4 regions of the Embleya sp. NPDC050493 genome follow, and region 3 is predicted to be linked to each of the others. Evidence: riboswitches for the same ligand, from Rfam matches in the RefSeq annotation. Region 3 holds a riboswitch; each other region holds the start of a gene.
The links. Region 3 has a riboswitch for cyclic di-AMP ahead of ACIBM5_RS21655 (transglycosylase family protein). Riboswitches for the same ligand answer to the same signal wherever they lie in the genome.
Positions count from the first base shown of each region.

Region 1: it holds a riboswitch for cyclic di-AMP, as region 3 does, so the genes downstream of both, ACIBM5_RS28455 (NlpC/P60 family protein) here and ACIBM5_RS21655 (transglycosylase family protein) in region 3, are expected to answer to the same signal.
Region 2: it holds a riboswitch for cyclic di-AMP, as region 3 does, so the genes downstream of both, ACIBM5_RS34460 (NlpC/P60 family protein) here and ACIBM5_RS21655 (transglycosylase family protein) in region 3, are expected to answer to the same signal.
Region 4: it holds a riboswitch for cyclic di-AMP, as region 3 does, so the genes downstream of both, ACIBM5_RS28445 (NlpC/P60 family protein) here and ACIBM5_RS21655 (transglycosylase family protein) in region 3, are expected to answer to the same signal.

Region 1 is NZ_JBITHP010000016.1:198,142-200,334, forward strand. It holds gene ACIBM5_RS28450 (hypothetical protein) at 22-378, opposite strand; cyclic di-AMP (ydaO/yuaA leader) riboswitch at 677-857, shown strand; gene ACIBM5_RS28455 (NlpC/P60 family protein) at 867-1,988, shown strand; gene ACIBM5_RS28460 (LuxR C-terminal-related transcriptional regulator) at 2,085-2,193, opposite strand, start outside.
Region 2 is NZ_JBITHP010000024.1:700-2,892, forward strand. It holds gene ACIBM5_RS34460 (NlpC/P60 family protein) at 1-818, opposite strand, end outside; cyclic di-AMP (ydaO/yuaA leader) riboswitch at 825-982, opposite strand; gene ACIBM5_RS34465 (LLM class F420-dependent oxidoreductase) at 1,616-2,193, opposite strand, start outside.
Region 3 is NZ_JBITHP010000010.1:261,722-263,914, forward strand. It holds gene galE (UDP-glucose 4-epimerase GalE) at 1-551, shown strand, start outside; cyclic di-AMP (ydaO/yuaA leader) riboswitch at 984-1,205, shown strand; gene ACIBM5_RS21655 (transglycosylase family protein) at 1,210-2,193, shown strand, end outside.
Region 4 is NZ_JBITHP010000016.1:195,639-197,831, forward strand. It holds gene ACIBM5_RS28440 (PIG-L deacetylase family protein) at 100-819, shown strand; cyclic di-AMP (ydaO/yuaA leader) riboswitch at 1,127-1,265, shown strand; gene ACIBM5_RS28445 (NlpC/P60 family protein) at 1,275-2,193, shown strand, end outside.

The sequences.
Region 1 (2,193 bases), on a different contig from region 3:
GGCGGAGTTGTCGGCGGGGTCTCAGGTCCACATGACCGCGATGGCGATGTTCGCCACGGTCAGCAGTCCGATCGCGACGAGCACCTTGGAGGACACCCGGTCCGCGGCGCGGTTGCCCCAGACCAGCAGCAGGATGGCCAGCAGAATGACCAGCTTGGTGCCGATCTTGGCGTTGTCCACGTCCTCGTCCAGACCCGCCTGGACCACGCCGACCAGGGCCAGGCCGGTGACCAGCATGGTCAGCGCGCCGTGCGTCATCGCGGGCACGATCCGCCCGTCGCCGGTGCGCAGCGCGGACATCTGGGTGAGGAAGCCGCCGAGCAGGGACGCGATACCCACGATGTGCAGGACCAGCAGGATCTGCCGCAGAACGTCCACGTCGTACAACTCCTCGTCGACCGTCGCGCGGCACCGGGAAGCCGCGATTGTTGCCCGGCAGCCTAGCCGGCACGGGTCGATTACTCTCCGGCGGGCTATAAGCGATCAACAGTCGCCAAACCGGTCCAAGATCGACTTTCGGGAATCCAGGCGCCTTATCCCTTGATACACGGAGAAGGAAACGGCGAGATTGGTAAAGGTTTGGCAATGCGAAGGTTGGTGGTGATGATCGTGATACTTCTGTGACTAGTGTTCTGCGACAGGCGATCGGCTCGACGTCGGCCACCCGGTCGACACGATCGCCACCGCCGAATTCGGGGACGCATTTCGGTGACAGTGGGTGACCACAGTCATCGTGATGGGAAGCCGGAACCGGGGACCCTCGCAGTCCCTGGGGTGAATCGGTGCCTCGGCACCGTAGGGCGCCTTCTTCCGCCCGAACCCGTCAGCTAACCCGGTAGGCGGCCGAGGAAGGAGACTCGCCACCAGTGGCGTCCCAACGTCGACCCGGGCAGCACCGCAAGCCCAAGCCGCGCACCGCCGTGCGTACCGCAGCGACCGTGGTCACGGCCGCCGCGACGATGACCGGCGTGATGACCTTTGCCGGCACCGCGAGCGCGGATCCCGCGCAGTCGTTCCAGCAGACCAAGGAACGCGTCAACCGGCTGCACAGTGACGTGATCAAGGCCACCGACGCCGCCAACGGCGTCGAGGAGCAGATCACCAAGCAGCAGGGCACCGCGAACCAGACGCAGGCCCGGATCACCGAGGAACAAACCGCGCTGAACGCTCTGCGTGATCAGATCGGTGTCCTGGCGGCGAACCAGTACCGCAGCGGCGGTCTGCCGCCGTCATTGTCGCTGGCGCTCAGCGGCGACCCCGAGGGCTTCCTGCAGAAGTCGCAGATGATGTCCCAGCTCGACGGTCAGCAGGCCGCCAAGCTGAAGCAGATCGCGGCGCAGGCCCGGGTTCTCCAGCAGGACCGCACCGAGGCCTCCTCGCAGCTGGCCGAGCTGGAGAAGCTGCGGACCGAGCTGAACAAGAACAAGACCGAGATCCAGGCCAAGCTCGCCGAGGCCCAGCGGCTGCTGAACACGCTCACCGAGCAGCAGAAGAAGGAAGTGCTCGACTCCGACGAGCACGTGGGCAATACGGGTAACCCGGGTAATGCGGGCAGCACGGACACGACGCGCGCCGGCAACGACCGCAGCTCGCGGGACAAGCCGGACACACCGCCGCCGGCGACCAATGTCCCCGTGTCCGGTCGGGCGGCGGCCGCGGTCGCGTTCGCGAAGGCCCAGATCGGCAAGCCGTACTCGCCCCGGGCCGTGGGCCCCGACTCCTACGACTGCTCCGGGCTGACCCAGGCGTCGTGGAAGGCCGCGAACGTCAGCCTGACCCGGACCACCTGGACCCAGGTCAACGACGGTCCGCGGATCTCCAAGGACGCGCTCCAGCCGGGCGACCTGGTGTTCTACTACCCGGACAACTCGCACGTGGGCATCTACGTCGGCGGCGGGCAGATCGTGCACGCCCCGCGGCCGGGCAAGAACGTGACCTACGCACCGGTGGGCTCGATGCCGTTCTACGCGGCGGTTCGACCCGGTTAGACCCGTCGGTCGCGCGTAGAGACCTCGCCGGCGCCCTCCCCCGGACCCGTTCCGGGGGAGGACGCCGGCGTTTTTCGTGCTCCGCGTGCGCCGGGGTCAGACCAGTCGCCGGTCGGTCGCCCAGCGGGTCAGCTCGTGCCGGTTGGACAACTGCAACTTGCGTAGTACGGCGGACACATGGGTCTCCACGGTCTTGACCGAGATG
Region 2 (2,193 bases), on a different contig from region 3:
GCGACCGACACGTGCGGGTCGGCGGCGAACTGGTCGTTGGTCACGCGCGGCAGCGAGATGCCCGCGGACTTGTACGCGGCCTGGACCAGGCCCGAGCAGTCGTACGCGTTCGGGCCGGTGGCGCCGTACACGTACGGCTTGCCGATCTGCGCCTTGGCGAAGGCCACGGCCTGGGCGGCCTTGCTGCTCGACGCGGTGGACGAGCCGCCGGTCGGCGCCTGGTTGCCCTTCGAGCCGCCGGTGGCGGGCTTGGCGGGGGCCTTGGCGGCGGGCTTGACCGACACCCCGGCCGACGGCTTGCTCGCCGGCTTGGTGGTGGTCTTGCCGGGGGTGACGGTGGTCTTCGGCTGCACCTTGACGCTCGGCTGGGCCGGAGCGGCCTTGGACAGCACGGGCGCCGCGCCGGTCAGCCGGAGGGTCTGGCCGATCTGGATAAGGTCCGGGCCGGACAGGAGCACGTCGCGGTTGAGCTCGTACAGGCTCTGCCAGCCGCCGGTGACCTGGTTGGCCTGGGCGAGCCCGAACAGCGTGTCGCCGGCCTTGACCACGTAGCCGGCCTTGTCGGCGGGGACGGCGGTTTCCTGCGCGGCGGGCGCGGCCTGGACCGGAGCGCTCTCGACCGCGGCGGTCGGGGCCGCCGACAGCACGGCGGAGGCGCCGGAGGTGGGCTGCTCGGAGGTGGAGGGGGCTTGTGCCTGAGCCGTACCGGCAGTGGCGACCGGGATCACGACACCCATGCCGGCGATGCCCACCGCCGCGACGAAGCGGCGGACGTTGGCGGGGCGAGCGGCGCGGTGGCGAGCGTTTGCGGACAGCATGAAATGGGGTCCTCTCCTGTCGCCTACGAGGTGAGCTGTCGGATTCGGACTGGAGCAGCCCGGTCGCGCAGACGCGACTTCACCCCTAGCCGTCACCGGAACGATCCCGGCCACGGCGATCCACCTGGTTCCCCCGCTCCCGTCGGATTCTTCGATGTAGACCTCCCGCTGCCGGCGACGGGATTCGGCGTACCGGCGACAGGGTTCACCCGAAAGGTGAATCGGCGAGAAAGGTAGGCAATGCCGATGCCGGATCACAACCGAAACGCCGACTTCGCCTCCGGCGTAAAGGCGGAATAAAGGCGACATCTCACCCGGACCCGGCGCGACGTACCGGTGATGACGAGGGGATATCTCGGAGAGTGGCGTGATCGTCCGGTCACGGAAAATAGTCGAAATTCATGCCGGGACGCGGGAAATGAATTACCACACGAAGTCGGCTTAGTAATTTATGTCCGATTTATCCATGCGGCCTACATCACATTTCGGACGGTTCGATCGAGGGGACATGCCGGACATGCCGGCGATCGAACGATCCGCCCCGCCACCCCATCCGCCCCGCCCGCCCCACCTACCCACTCACCGCGCGCGTCCGCCGATCGTCGATCGCCGACCCGCGCGATGGATGCGATGCCGACCCGCGCCGATGCGCCGATGCCGATCGGGCCCGACCTACCTCCCCACTACGGCGGACCGCAACCGCAACCGCACTCGCGACGCGAGCCGGAGCCGAAACCACGAAGCGGGGGCGCCGACCTCGCGCCCCCGCTCCGCTCCGCTTCCGCAGTCCCAACCCGTCACAACTCCCGCAGTGCCGCCAAGAGCTTGTCCTGAGCCCAGTCCAGGAAGGCGTGCTGCGTCTCGCCGCCGATCTGGACGAGCGCCACCTCGGTGAACCCCGCCTCCACGTACGGGCGCACCGCGTCGACGAAGGCGCCCACGTCGTCGCCGCACGGAATCGACTCGGCCACGTCCTCCGGCCGGACGAACTGCGTGGCGCCCGCGAAGCCGGCGGTGCCCGGAAGCTCGGAGTTGACCTTCCACCCGCCCCCGAACCAGCGGAACTGCTCGTGCGCCCGGGCGATCGCGGCGTCCCGGTCGGGGTCGTAGCTCACCGGCAGCTGGCCCACCCGGGGCTTGCCCGCGCCGCCGTGCCGATCGAATTCGGCCAACAGCTCACCCTTGGGCTCGGTCGCGATGACCAGGTCGGCCAGTTGCCCGGCCAGTGCGCAGCTCTGCGCGCCGGAGACCGCGATGCCGATCGGCGGCGGTCGATCCGGCAGGTCCCACAACTTGGCGGACTCGACGTCGAAGTGTGTGCCGTGATGATCGACATAGCCGCCCGCGAACAGGGCCCGGATGATCTCCACCGCCT
Region 3 (2,193 bases):
CGTACGGCGAGAGCAAGCTCGTCGGCGAGTGGATGATCAGGGCCACGGCGCGCGCACACGGCATCTCGTACGCCTCGTTGCGCTACTTCAACGTCGCGGGCGCGGGCGCGCCGGAACTCGCCGACAAGGGCGTGTTCAACCTCGTGCCGATGGTGCTGGAGAAGTTGACGGCCGAGCAGGCGCCGGTGATCTTCGGGGACGACTACGACACCCCGGACGGCACGTGCGTGCGCGACTTCATCCATGTGGTGGATCTGGCCGAAGCGCACGTGGCCGCCACCCGTCGGCTCGCGGCCGACCCGGACGCGCACCTGGTGCTGAACGTGGGTCGTGGCGAGGGCACATCGGTGCGCGAGATGGTGGAACTCATCGGCGAGGTCACCGGTTTGCGCGACCTCGCGCCGGAGCACCACCCGCGACGCGCGGGCGACCCGGCCCGAGTGGTCGCGAGCGCCGACCTGATCACCACCGAGTTGGGCTGGAAGGCCCGGTACGGCACGTCGGACATGGTGCAGAGCGCGTGGGCCGGCTGGCAGGCGCTGCGCGGCTGAGACGACGGGGTGGGGGCGCCGTGCCGATGGGTCGTCGGCGCGGCGGAGCCAGGCCGTGTCCGGCACGAAGTCGCCTGGGACGAATCGGACATGTGGCGTATCGAATGTGGGGTGAATCACGCCGGCCGCGAGTGCGGGCGCCCGCCCGGATGGGCATGGGTGCCCGCCGGCCGGTGCTACCCGCGATGCCAATGTGACCGGCGGGACGTAGGTGATCGTTTCCGGACGATCGGCATGCACCACAACCGGGAACCACTGTCACGCAAATCCGATGGATCCGGCACGGAACGCCAACTGCGGTCCTTTCCGTAAGGGATCATCTACATTGCGCTCATCCGCAAATCGGATATTCGACCTCTATCCGACACGGACTTGTGATCTACGTCCGAGCCTGCTTAGCGTTCGATCCGTCCGTATCCCACACGGACCCCGATCGCCGGTACGCCGAATCCTGTCGCCGGCCGTTCGGGAGGCTGACGAGCACCACACGACAGGAGCGGGGGAACCACAGGTGAACCGCCGCGAACGGCCCCGATCGAGACGATCGGACGCCGCGAACGGCTTGGGGTGAAGCCACGTCCTTCGGGATGTGGCCGGGCTATCGATCTCCGGCCCGAATCCGACAGCTCACCTCGTAGGCGTGGGAGAGGATCCAGCAATGCTGTCCGGAACCGGGCGTCATCGCCGTCGCAGCACCAGTAGGACCACGCGTCTGATCGCCGCGGCGGGTGTCGCCGGAGTCGGCGTCGCCATGCCGATCATCGGCGCGGGCACGGCCCAGGCCGCCTCCGTGAGCACCTGGGACAAGGTCGCCCAGTGCGAGAGCACGGGCAACTGGCAGATCAACACCGGCAACGGCTTCTACGGCGGCCTGCAGTTCACCCAGAGCACCTGGAACGAGTTCGGCGGCAAGCAGTACGCCGCGCGGGCCGACCTGGCGACCAAGGGTCAGCAGATCGCGATAGCCGAGAAGGTGCTCAAGAGCCAGGGCCCCGGTGCCTGGCCGGTGTGCTCGGTCAAGGCGGGCCTGACCCGAGGCGGCGCCACCCCCGACGTCGACACCGGCTCCTCGGCCGGCAAGACCGCGCCGAAGACGGCGCCCAAGACCGAGACTCCCAAGGCCGAGACCCCGAAGAAGACGGTCGCCGCGCCCAAGATCGAGGTCAAGTCCGAGGCCCCCAAGGCCGAGGCTCCCAAGACCGAGACCCCGAAGACCGAGCCGGTCGCCAAGTCGGACTCCGCCGCCACGTCGTCCTACGTCGTGGTCGCCGGCGACACGCTCTCGAAGATCGCCGGCGCCGCGCACGTGCCCGGCGGTTGGCCGAAGCTGTACGAGGCCAACAAGAGCGTGGTCGGCGAGAACCCCGACCTGATCTTCCCGGGCCAAAAGCTCACGGTCGACGGCAAGGCCGCGCCGACCACCGCCAAGACCGAGGCCGCCGCGCCCAAGGTCGAGGTGCAGAAGCCGGAGACCCCCAAGGCCGCGCCGAAGGCGGAGACCAAGCCGGCCGCGCCGAAGACCTCGGTCAAGACCGAGGCCGCCAAGAGCGACGCCAAGCCCGCCGCGAGCACCGAGAAGGCCTCCGGCGCCTATGTCGCCCCGGTCTCCGGCGCCACGCTCACGTCGAGCTTCGGCGCCGGC
Region 4 (2,193 bases), on a different contig from region 3:
AACAAGCGAGTCGTGCTCGGCCCTTTGTACGGAGCGGAGATCATTGCGCCGGCGACGGGTTTTCCCGCCGTCGGATCGATCGGACCAAGGGAGTACATCGTGCTGGACGATCGCGACGTGGAGCGGGTCCTGGTGCTGGCCGCGCATCCGGACGACATCGACTACGGGGCGGCGGGGACGGTGGCGACCTGGACCGAGGCCGGCATCGAGGTGAGCTATTGCCTGGTCACCGACGGGGACGCGGGCGGCTTCGACCCGGCGGTGCCGCGATCCGAGATCGGCGGGATCCGGCGGGCCGAGCAGAGCGCGGCGGCGGCGCACGTGGGGGTGCGGCAGCTGTACTGGCTCGGCTACCCGGACGGGCGGCTGGCGGCGACCTTCGAGCTGCGGCGCGACATCACCCGGGTGATCCGGCAGGTGCGCCCGCAGCGCATGGTGATCCCGAGCCCGGAGCGGGACTGGGCCCGGCTCGCGCCCAGTCATCCGGATCACCTGGAGGCGGGCGAGGCGGCGATGCGGGCGATCTATCCGGACGCCCGGAACCCGTTCGCGCACCCCGAGCTGCTGGACGTGGAGGGGCTGAAGGAGTGGACCGTGCCGGAGACGTGGTTGTCGCCGACACCGGCGCCGGACCACGCGGTCGAGGTGAGCGCGGTGTTCGAGCGCAAGATGGCGGCCCTGCTGTCGCACGCGAGTCAGACGAGCCATCTGACCGGGCTGCGTGCGGAGGTCACGACGATGCTCACCCGCAATGCCGAGCGGTTCGGCCTGGGCGCGGGACGGATGGCCGAGGTGTTCCGGGTGGTCGACACCCGTTAGCAGAATGACCGGTTGGCGTCGATCCTGGCGTTGTCCGTGTCCTTGTCCGGGACTACTTGGACAGGTCAAATCAGAACGATCATCAGAAAACTTGCTCAAAATGGACTTTCCGGAATCCGCGCGCTTTTCCCGAGATACACGGAGAAGGAAACGGTGATTTCGGTAAAGTTTTGGCAATGCGGTGGCTGATGATGATGGTCCTGACACGCCTGTGACTAGTGTTCTGCGACAGGCGATCGGCTCGACGTCGGCCACCCGGTCGACACGATCACCTCCGCCGAATTCGGGGACGCGTTCAGGTGACGGTGGGTAACCATCGTCGACGATGCGAAGCCGGAACCGGGGACCCTTGCAGTCCCTGGGGTGAATCGGTGCCTCGGCACCGTAGGGCGCCTTCTTCCGCCCGAACCCGTCAGCTAACCCGGTAGGCGGCCGAGGAAGGAGACTCGCCACCAGTGGCGTCCCAACGTCGACCCGGGCAGCACCGCAAGCCCAAGCCGCGCACCGCCGTGCGTACCGCAGCGACCGTAGTGACGGCCGCCGCGACGATGACCGGCGTGATGACCTTTGCCGGCACCGCGAGCGCGGATCCCGCCGCATCCTTCGAGCAGGTCAAGCAGCAGGTCAACCAGCTGCACAGTGACGTGGTCAAGGTGACCGACGTCGCCAACGGCGTCGAAGATCAGCTGGAAAAGAAGCAGGTCACCGCGAATCAGACGCAGGCCCGCGTCACCGAGGAACAGATCGCGCTGAACGCTCTGCGTGATCAGATCGGTGTCCTGGCGGCGAACCAGTACCGCAGCGGTGGTCTGCCGCCGTCGTTGTCGCTGGCGCTCAGCGGCGACCCCGAGGGTTACCTGCAGAAGTCGCAGATGATGTCCCAGCTCGACGGTCAGCAGGCCGCCAAGCTGAAGCAGATCGCGGCGCAGGCCCGGGTTCTCCAGCAGGACCGCACCGAGGCCTCCTCGCAGCTGGCCGAGCTGGAGAAGCTGCGGACCGAGCTGAACAAGAACAAGACCGAGATCCAGGCCAAGCTCGCCGAGGCCCAGCGGCTGCTGAACACGCTCACCGAGCAGCAGAAGAAGGCAGTCCTCGACTCGGACGAGCACGAGGGCGACACCACGCGCGGCAACGACCGCAGCTCGCGGGACAAGGCGGAGACGCCGCCGGCGACCAACATCCCCGCGTCCGGCCGGGCCGCGGCCGCGATCGCGTTCGCGCGGGCCCAGATCGGCAAGGCGTACGTGTCGGGCGCCGAGGGGCCCAGCTCCTACGACTGCTCGGGGCTGACCCAGGCGTCGTGGAAGGCCGCGGGCGTCAGGCTGTCCCGGACCACCTGGACCCAGGTCAACGACGGTCCGCGCGTCGCCAAGG